3 regions of the Frateuria sp. GZRR35 genome follow, and region 1 is predicted to be linked to each of the others. Evidence: predicted binding sites of a transcription regulator. Region 1 holds the regulator's gene; each other region holds the start of a gene.
The links. The regulator FliA, encoded in region 1, starts transcription of late flagellar genes. The targets are predictions, from matches to a motif close to TAAAGTTTNNCNNNCNNNGGCCGATAA.
Positions count from the first base shown of each region.

Region 2: a site for FliA is predicted at 1,837-1,863, ahead of fliK (flagellar hook-length control protein FliK). Genes of this name have one in related genera too.
Region 3: a site for FliA is predicted at 1,293-1,319, ahead of ACFWZ3_RS15805 (HDOD domain-containing protein). Genes of this name have one in related genera too.

Region 1 is NZ_JBHZGL010000011.1:13,428-16,695, reverse strand. It holds gene flhF (flagellar biosynthesis protein FlhF) at 1-221, shown strand, start outside; gene ACFWZ3_RS12915 (MinD/ParA family protein) at 218-1,162, shown strand; gene ACFWZ3_RS12910 (RNA polymerase sigma factor FliA) at 1,164-1,967, shown strand; gene ACFWZ3_RS12905 (chemotaxis response regulator CheY) at 2,013-2,420, shown strand; gene ACFWZ3_RS12900 (protein phosphatase CheZ) at 2,417-3,058, shown strand; gene ACFWZ3_RS12895 (chemotaxis protein CheA) at 3,071-3,268, shown strand, end outside.
Region 2 is NZ_JBHZGL010000022.1:8,391-11,658, reverse strand. It holds gene ACFWZ3_RS17140 (flagellar biosynthesis protein) at 359-625, opposite strand; gene fliK (flagellar hook-length control protein FliK) at 622-1,779, opposite strand; gene ACFWZ3_RS17130 (hypothetical protein) at 2,015-3,214, shown strand.
Region 3 is NZ_JBHZGL010000016.1:5,358-8,625, reverse strand. It holds gene ACFWZ3_RS15810 (hypothetical protein) at 1-234, shown strand, start outside; gene ACFWZ3_RS15805 (HDOD domain-containing protein) at 241-1,188, opposite strand; gene ACFWZ3_RS15800 (LLM class flavin-dependent oxidoreductase) at 1,443-2,435, shown strand; gene ACFWZ3_RS15795 (hypothetical protein) at 2,491-2,922, opposite strand; gene ACFWZ3_RS15790 (hypothetical protein) at 2,931-3,266, opposite strand.

The DNA of each region.
Region 1 (3,268 bases):
TCGACGAGGCGCCCAGCCTCGGCGGCGCACTGTCGGTGCTGATCCGCCACCGGCTGGCGCTGGACTACACCACCGACGGCCAGCGCGTGCCCGAGGACATCGCCGCCGCCGACGCACGCCTGCTGGTATGTCGCGCCGCGCAGGCGCTCAAGGGCAATACGCCGGCCGCCGACGAGGCGATGCTGGCCGAACGCTTCGGGACGATGGTGGCGCAGGCATGAGCGGAATCCTTGCAATGAATCAGGCGTGGGGCTTGAAAGACATGTTCAACGCGATCACGGGCGAGCGCGACAGCGCGCCGCCTGCACCGCACCGGCCGCACCAGGCGGTCAATGCAGGCGCGCCGCGCCGCCGCTGCCGCGCGATCGCGGTGGCCGGCGGCAAGGGCGGCGTCGGCAAGACCACCGTGGCGGTCAACCTCGGCATGAGCCTGGCGATGGCCGGGCACGAGGTGATGCTGCTGGATGCCGACATGGGCCTGGCCAACGTCGACGTGCTGCTCGGCCTGGCGCCCTCGCGCCACCTGGGCCACCTCCTGGATGGCACGGCCACGCTGGAGGAGCTGGTGCTGGAAGCCCCGCACGGGCTCAAGGTGATCCCCGGCGGCTCCGGTGCGCGGCGGCTGGCGCAACTGGGCAACGGCGAACATGCCGCGGTGATCCGCGCGTTTGACGAGCTGCCCAAACCACCGGACTACCTGCTGGTCGATACCGCCGCCGGCCTGTCGGACAACGTGGCGATGTTCGCCGCCGCGACCGACGACGTAGTGCTGGTGGTGTGCGACGAGCCCGCTTCGCTCACCGACGCCTACGCGCTGATCAAGGTCCTCTCCCGCGACTTCGGCGTGCGTCGGTTCCGCTTCGTCGCCAACCTGGTGCGCAACCTGGGCGAGGCCCGCGCGTTGCACCAGAAGCTGGCCAAGGTCAGCGACCGCTTCCTGGACGTGGTGCTGGACTTCATGGGTTTCGTGCCGCAGGACGAGCGGCTCAAGCAGGCCATCCGGCGCCAGAGCGCGGTGGTGGACATGTGGCCGGCAGCGCGTTCGTCGCAGGCATTCAAGCAATTGGCAGGTGCGGTCGATAACTGGGAGGAACCCGCGCGCGCGGGCCTGGACCGCATCGCTTTTTTCGGTGGCCAGGCCGTGACGGCGTCGGGGTGGTGACATGAGCGTGGCATCGGAATATCTCCAGCTGCAAAAACAGAGTGCGGATGAGTTGGTGCGCCAGCACGCGCCACTGGTGCGTCGTATTGCCTATCACCTGATGGGCCGGCTGCCGCCCAGCGTGGACGTGGGCGACCTGATCCAGTCCGGCATGATCGGGCTGCTGGAAGCCGCGCGGCACTACGCCACCGACCGCGCCGCCAGCTTCGAGACCTACGCCGGCATCCGTATCCGCGGCGCCATGCTCGACGAGCTGCGCAAGACCGACTGGACCCCGCGTTCGGTGCACCGCAAGGTGCGCGAAGTGGCCGAGGTGGTGCGCCAGATCGAGATCGAGACCGGCGCCGACGCCGAGGACGCCGAGGTGATCAAGCGGCTTGGCGTGAGCGCGGAGGAGTACCACGCGATCCTCGCCGATGCCGCCAGCGCGCGCCTGCTCAGCCTGACCGCGCCGGATGACGGCGACGGCGCGCCCGCCTTCGACGTGGTCGACCAGGGCAACCTGGGGCCGGCCGAGAGCATCGAGCAGGAAGGTCTGCGCCAGGCGCTGATCGACGGCATCTCCGGCCTGCCCGAGCGCGAGCAGCTGGTCATGTCGCTCTATTACGAGCAGGAATTGAACCTGAAGGAAATCGGCGCCGTGCTCGGCGTGACCGAGTCGCGCGTGTGCCAGATCCATGGCCAGGCGATCGTGCGGCTGCGCGCGCGCCTGGGCGATTGGCGGGACGGGAGCGAGGAATCGGACATGGGCAATCGCAAAGGCAAAAGCCGGCGTGCCCAGGCCGATCGCTCCGCCCCGCGCTGAACCATTGACGATCAACCATTCCCCATTCCCTACCAAGAGGAACCAATGGACAAGAACATGAAAATCCTCGTGGTGGACGATTTCTCCACCATGCGGCGCATCGTCAGGAACCTGCTGGTGGAGCTGGGCTTCACCAACACGCTGATCCAGGAAGCCGACGACGGCAACAACGCGATGACCATGCTGAAGACCCAGCCCTTCGACATGGTCGTGACCGACTGGAACATGCCCAACATGACCGGCATCGACCTGTTGCGCGCGATCCGCGCTGAGCCCTCGCTCAAGGGCCTGCCGGTGCTGATGGTCACCGCCGAGAACAACCGCGACCAGATCATCGCCGCCGCCCAGGCGGGCGTGAACGGCTACATCGTCAAGCCGTTCAACGCGGTCACGCTGAAGGAGAAGCTCACCAAGATCTTCGAGCGCCTTGCCGCCGCGGGAGCCAGCGCATGAGCGCCGTCCTGTCCACCTTCGACGAAACCGCGCTGCCGGCCGAGCTGCACGATCTGCTCAACAGCGCCGATGGCGCTGCGTTCGAGCAGGCGCTCGACGCGCTGGTGCGCCAGCGCGAACAGCACCTGTTCCGTGCGCTGGGCCTGCTCGCGCGCGACCTGCACGGCGCGGTCAGCCGGCTCGGCAACGACCTGGCGCAGGAAGGCGTGCCCGGCCGCGTGGCCGACGTGCGCAAGCATCTGAACGACGTGCTGGAGATGAGCGCGCAGGCGGCCCATCGCAGCATCGATTTCGCCGAACGGATGAGCCCCGAGGCCGACGCGCTGGCGCAGAGCGCCGAGCAGGTGCTCGCCTCGGCCGCACCGTGCGATCCGGTCGCCGACCTGGCGCGCCAGGCCAGTGCGTTCGCCGGCAACTGCCGCGATGGCCTCAACGACATGGTGATGGCGCAGTCCTGGCAGGACCTGTCCGGCCAGCGCATCAAGAAAGTCGTCAACTTCATCGAGTCGGTGGAGTCCTCGCTGCTGGAGCTGGTTCGCCTGACCGGCGCGCTGTCCGGCCGCGAGCCGCCGCCGGTGGTGGAGAAGATCTCCGGCCAGGACGAGGCGGACCGCCTGCTCAGCGAATTCGGGTTCTGAGGCGGGGCGGCGATGGACCCCTCGCTCGACGCCGAACTGCGCGACGATTTCCTGGTCGAGGCCGGGGAACTGGTCGAGCGCCTGTCGGAACAACTGGTCGAGCTGGAAGCCAATCCGCGCGATGGCGAACTGCTCAACGCGGTGTTCCGGGCATTCCACACGGTCAAGGGTGGCGCGGGCTTCCTCGCCATCGAGCCGATGGTGCAGCTG
Region 2 (3,268 bases), on a different contig from region 1:
CCAAGCAAAGCGCACAGGCACCTAGCTTTTTAGCCAACCCGTGCTTAGCAGGCCATTTCTTTGGTTACTTTCTTTGGGCCAGCAAAGAAAGTGACCCGAGCGCCGACAGGCGATCGGAAGCCCGCGGCAGGCGAGCCAAGTTGCGGGGAGGCCGCGCAAGGGCGGCAACCAAAAGCACCCTTCGGACGAAACATCCCCGCGAGCCCCGGCCCCTCACCCCAACCCTCTCCCGGAGGGGAGAGGGAGCAGCTCGCGGCGGACATGCACAACCTCGCGCTCTTCCTGTGCCTCAGCTCCCAAGCGCCCGGCAAAGCAGTGGCAGCTCCTCCAAGGCGGGATCTCAACCCACCCCCGAGAGTCAGACGCCAGACTCGCTACTCGCCTCGTACACGCTCGCCAGCACCGCGGCGGCCGCCGCGTAGAGCAACACCGGCACATCCTCGCGCAGGCGCAGCGCGGCCAGCACCGCGGCGATCTGCGGATCGTGGTGCAACGGCAGGCCCAGCGCGCGGGCGCGGGCCAGCAGCAATTCGAGTGCCTCGGGCGGCAACGGCGTGGCCTTGGACTCCGGGCCGGCCAGGCGCAGGGTGACGCGGCGCTGCGGGGGCGGCAGGGCGGTGCTCATGCGGTGGCCTTCAGCAGCAGTGCGCTCGCATGGGATTGGCCTTGCGGAAGGCCGGTCTGGCAGCTCAGCTGCTCCAACTGCAGGCCGCTGGCGGCCAGGCGCTGGCGTAGCGGGGTGAACTGGCGCTCCAGCCGCTCGGTGGTGGCGCTGCGCTCGGCCCACAGGCGCACGTTCAGGCGCAGGTCGCGCAGTTGCAGCTCGCCCTGCAGCGGCCCGAGCGAAGGCAGGTCGATGGCGAAACCCAGCGTCCAGGTACCGGCGCCGGTTTCGGCGTCCTGGCCCTGTTCGAGATGGATCTGCAGCACATCGCGCCCGTCCGGACCCTGCAACGGGATGTCGATCATCCAGGCCTGCGCGCCGGCGGCATCGAGCTGGGCGATTTCGAGCCGGGCCAACGCAGCGTGCACGTCGCCGCGCAGGCGGCCGAGCAACTGGTGGATGTCCTCGTCCGCGGGCACGTCGGCGAGCGGCATGGCGAGCGGTACGCGCGGCTGCGCCTGCAGGCCACGCTGGCGCAGCGGCGGCGGCGTGTCGGCGTTGCTGGCCGGGACGTGGGCGGGCAGACGCGGCTGCCGGTCGAGCAGCGCGGCCAGGCGCAGCAGCACCGCCTTGAAGTCTTCGTCGCCCAGCGGCAGCGGGTTGTTGCGCGGGCGCGCGAGTTGCGATTCGAGGAACAGGCCGCTGCGGGCGATCGCCTCGCGCAGGCCTTCGGGGTGGCTGATGTCCTGCGGCGTGCGCACGCCCTGGTCAAGCAGCGCCAGCGCGGAGCGCACCTCCGGCGGCAGCTGCCGCAGCACCGGGCGCTGCGCCAGCGCGCCGAGCGTGGCCAGCAGCGGTGCGTAGCCGTTCTGTTGCGGCAGGCGCTCGCGTAGCGCCTGCTGCACGCGTGGGTCGGCACCGGCACCGGCGAGGATCTCCAGCAGTGGCGGGTTGCCCATGGCGAGCACGCGTACCTGGAACTGCGAGGGCAGCGGAATGCCCAGCGGGTCGGCTTCCACCGTGAGCGCGCCGATCTGCAGCACCATCCGGCCCTGCTCGCCCATGCCGAGCGGTCGCGCGGACAGCACCGTGCCCACGCGCCAGCTTTCCGACGCGGCACCGGAGGCGGCACCCGCCCAGGTCATCGCGGCGAGGCTGGTGGGTTGGATGATCACGCGGGTCTCCTGCCTGCCGGCCGGGCAGGTTGGGCCGGTTCCGTGCAGTCGGTAAAGGAATCGACCAGACCGACCAAAACTTGAGCCCCGGGGCGACAGCGGCCGCGGCCATGAAATTCGCGTGAAATCGAGGCAGACCCGCCCTAGTCGCGCGCTTCACCGGATCCGGCGCAGCGTCCGCAAAAACTTACGCAGGCGTCGACGTCGGAGGCGTCGGCGCACTGTACCGGAGCCGTTGGCTGCCCGTTATCTCGATGTCGCCTCGCCCCTGCACGGCATTTGCCTCGCGGGGACATGCCATGCCCGGGGCAGCCACGCAAAGCAGGGGGAACACACCCGCGAGGAACGTGGCATGAAAACGTCTGCTTTGGTTTATTCCGTGCTGGCGCTGACCGTGGCCGGCTTGTCCGCGCCGATGCCTTCGCGCGCAGGGGTCGCGCAGGGCAATGCTGTGCTGGTGGCCCGCCAGCTTGTGGAGAACCACGAATACAAGGGAAGCGGCTTTGCCGTGGTCGATACCCGGGGCCGCGAGGCTTACCTGATGCCCCCCGAGGAAGGCGTGGATCGCTACCTGGGCGGCTGGTCGCCCGGCAGTTCGAACATCGTCTTCGAAGTGGAGCGTGACGATGGCCTTTCTCGCTCGCACTTGTGGGTGATGGATCGCCAGGGCGGCGGGGTCAGGCGCATCACGCAGGGTATCGGTTTGCGTTACCAGCCGGTCTGGGGGCCCGGCGGCATTGCCTACGTCGAAAACTTCAACTGCCTGCACATCGTCGGTGGGCAAGGGCAAAACCATCGGCGCCTGTTTTGCCTGCCCGAGGACGCCCTCATCGTCAGGCTGCAATGGTCGCTGGACGGCCAGAGCGTGCTGTTCTTTGGCGAAACCGAGATCGGCGGTGGCCTCGAGCCCCCCACCGACCAGAGCATCTATCGGGTCAACGTGCGCACGGGCCTGGCCACCCGCATTTTCCTGCGCCGACTGAACGGGCCTTCCAGTTCGCGTCTCTTCCTGTCGCCGGATGCCGCCTGGGCGGTCGATATCAACTACGACCGGGCCGAACAATTGAGCCTGATCGAGCTTGCGACCGGGGCCGAGTCGGGGTTGGTCAGCTACGGTAGCAATCCGGTGTGGTCTCCGGACAGCAAACGCCTGGCATACGACCTCTTCGGCGACCTTTACGTCATGGATGCGGCGACCCGTCCCAGCGAACGGCGCCTGCGCCGGCTTACCAGCAGTCCGACCGACATCAACTATGTCCCGATTGCCTGGTCCAGGGACGGAACATGCCTGCTCGCCAACCGCGAGCACTACGTGGGCACGGGCGAGAACGCCTACACGGTGTCCGACCCGGTGATCTTTAACCTCGTCACCGGCGAGCGCACGCGCTTGCCGCAGGGGGCAGCGGTCGAACATGGCTGGTTCCAGCACGAGTAGCCGCCTGCCTTCGTGACCAACCGCTCCGGCTGACCGAAACCCGGGCGACGGCCC
Region 3 (3,268 bases), on a different contig from region 1:
GCGGAGATGCGCGTGGACAGCGAGGCCACGCCGGCCAGTGTCACGCTCGAGCTGGGCACCCACTGCGCCATCCACGCGCGCGGCCTGGGTTCGGACAAGACCTACCACGTGTCGCCATCGATGCCGGCCCCCGCCCGCGCCGACTACGCCAAGGCGCTGAGCTCGTTGCTGGCCACCGGCGCGGACGACATCGCCTGGCAGCTGCGCGCGGACGTGGACGCCACGCCGCACTGACAGCGCTCAGTCCTGCGCCGGCATGAACTGTCGGCGCAGGTCCAGCTGCCCGCGCCGCATGACCGGTTCCGGGAAGCAGCTCGGCCACGTGCCGCTGTAATCCAGCTCGGCATCCAGCAGGCCGCGTTCGACCAGCAACTGCACCATCGCCAGCGGGTCGGCGCAGGCCAGCACCTTGCCCAGCGACGAGGCCGGCGCCTGCGGGGCGTCGACGCGTTCGACCAGTGCCCCGATCACCTTGGCGGGCATGTCCCAATGGCGCACCGCACGCAGCGACAGCCGCGCGCCGATGCGCATGCAGCCGGCCAGGAACACCGGCGAAAACGGCCCCAGCGATGGCGGCGCTTCCTGGTCCAGCAGGCGCACGATCGCACCGGTGCCGGTATGGCAGACCATTCCGGCCAGGAACGCCTCGAACGGATCGCAGCCGCCATGGCGGCCGAGGAACGCCGCCGCGTGCGCGCAACGCTCGGCGTGTTCCCACAACCACGGCCCGGCCATGTGCCCGCGCATGCCTGCGCTGGCCTGCAGGATCGGTTTCATCACGTGCAGCGTGGCGACCTGGCGCAGTGCGTCGCGGCCCAGCAGCACCACGGCATGTTGCAGGCTGTGGATCGGCTGGGCCGAACGAAAATGCGCGCTGCCCGCCACCCGCATCACCTCGCCGACGAGCACCGGATCGCGACCGATCATCGCGGCCAGCTGCGAGCCGGCCAGGTTGTCGTTCCTCAAGGCACGCAACAGCTGCGGCAACACGCTGGGCAGGCGCGGCAGTCCGCTGACGTCGAAGCGCTCCCCGATCGCCTCCAGCCGCCGCAATGTCGCCTGCTCGGCGGTGCTGGCCGCATCGGTGACGGCCGCTGGCAGCCCCAGCACGAAGCGATGGAAGCGGTCCTCCACGTCCGCCAGCGGCGGACCGGCCTCCCGGGCAGGCACGTCGGTCGCCACCGTCACGACGGGCGGTGCAGGGGCGGGGCGAAGCGGCGTTTTCCTTGCGGCGAAAAGTCGCCGCCACATGGCAATCATCCGGATGCAGGTCCCATGGCGTGCTTCGCGCTGTATCGGCAGCACCGCGCACAAATGTAGCCAGCGTCCCGATGCTCCCAGAGGCGCGGCGAAGTCGAAGCGCCCCCAAGGCCCGTCTCCTGCGCACTGGCAAAGGTCGCCCTGCGGCCCCACATCCTGCGAACGCCGTGCAGGACCCTCGCATGATTCCCTTCTCGATCCTCGACCTGGCCCCCATTACCGAAGGCAGCGATGCCAGCGCCGCGTTCGCCAACACGCTGGATCTGGCGCGGTTGGGCGAACAACTGGGATACCGGCGTTACTGGCTGGCCGAGCACCACAACATGCCCGGCATCGCCAGCGCGGCCACGGCGGTGCTGATCGGCCACGTCGCCGGTGGCACCTCGACCATCCGCGTCGGGGCCGGCGGCGTGATGCTGCCCAACCACGCCCCGCTGCAGGTGGCCGAACAGTTCGGCACGCTTGCCGCGCTGTATCCGGGCCGCATCGACCTTGGCCTGGGCCGTGCGCCGGGCACTGACCAGGCGACCATGCGCGCGTTGCGCCGCTACGCCGACGGCGCCGAAACCTTCCCCGACGACGTACTGGAACTGCTGCACTATTTCGAGCCGGCCCGGCCGGGCCAGGCCGTGCGCGCCGTTCCCGGCGCGGGCCTGGACGTGCCGGTCTGGTTGCTCGGCTCCAGCCTGTTCAGCGCGCGCCTGGCCGCCGCGCTGGGGCTGCCATTCGCTTTCGCCTCGCACTTCGCACCCGATGCGATGGACACTGCGCTGTCGATCTATCGCAGCGAGTTCCGCCCGTCGCCGCGTCTCGCCCAGCCCTATGCGATCGCCGGCATCAACGTGGTCGCGGCCGAAAGCGACGCCGAGGCACGCCGCCTGTTCACCACGCAGCAGCAAAGCTTCATCAACCTGCGCCGCGGCCAGCCCGGGCCGGTGCCGCCCCCCATCGACGATATCGAGGCGTACTGGACGCCCACCGAAAGGCTCGGCGTCGAGCGGGCGCTCGCCTGTGCGGTGATCGGTGGCCCGGCCACCGTGCGACAGGGTCTGGCCGATTTCATCGCCCGCCACCAGCCGGACGAGCTGATGCTCACTGCCAACATCTTCGACCACGCCCTGCGGCGGCGCTCGTTCGAACTGGCCATGCAGGCGCGCGCGCAGTTACCGGGCTGACGTCCAACCTTGCAAGCGCAGTGCGTGACCGGCTCACTGCGCTATCGCATCCCGTTCAAACCCGCCCCCGCTCCGGCTCGCCCCGCGCCGCCTGCGCAAACATCCACGCCGAGCCGGCGAACAGCGCCACGAAAAAGCCGTTCAACAACACCAGTTCCACCGGCCCGCTCCAGGGAAGCCCCAGCCCCTCGACCAGCGCGAATGCGCCAATCAGTGCCTGCGTGAAGGCCATGGCCGCCAACGCCCGCGCCATGCCGGTCGGATGGAGGCGCGCGATCACCGCGCCGGCGGCGCCGATTGCCACCACGCCGAAATACATACGATTGGCCGGGTCGCCATCGGCTCCGATGATGCCCACGCCGAGGCTGAGCCACACGAGGAGGATCGTCGCCACCAACGCCACGCAGGCGGCGGATAGATAAGTGTTTCGATGAAATGGTGTTTGCATGACGTTGCCTCCGCTGAAAACATCCGCCGGCTTTCCCACGCCAGAGCTCAGGCGTGTTCGCCCAGCAAACCGCGTGCAATGAACTGCGCGAGTGTCGCCGCGAACCCCAGGCCAATCGCAAAAACAATCCAGCGCACCCGTAGCCAGGGCGTGCGCAGCGTGGACCACTGCACGGTGAAGTCGACCGGGTAGGCGGCGCAATAAGCCACGTTCGCCATCACCGCAAGCAGGAACAGTTGCAGGAACAGGTCGAGGGAAACGACCCGATCGAAAGCGTTCGCGTTCGCGCCGAAGATGGCTGCGACCACCACGAGCAGGACGAGGTTGTAGACGATCCGGTGACGCTCCCAATAGCGGATGGCGTCGCCGATGACATCGCGCATGT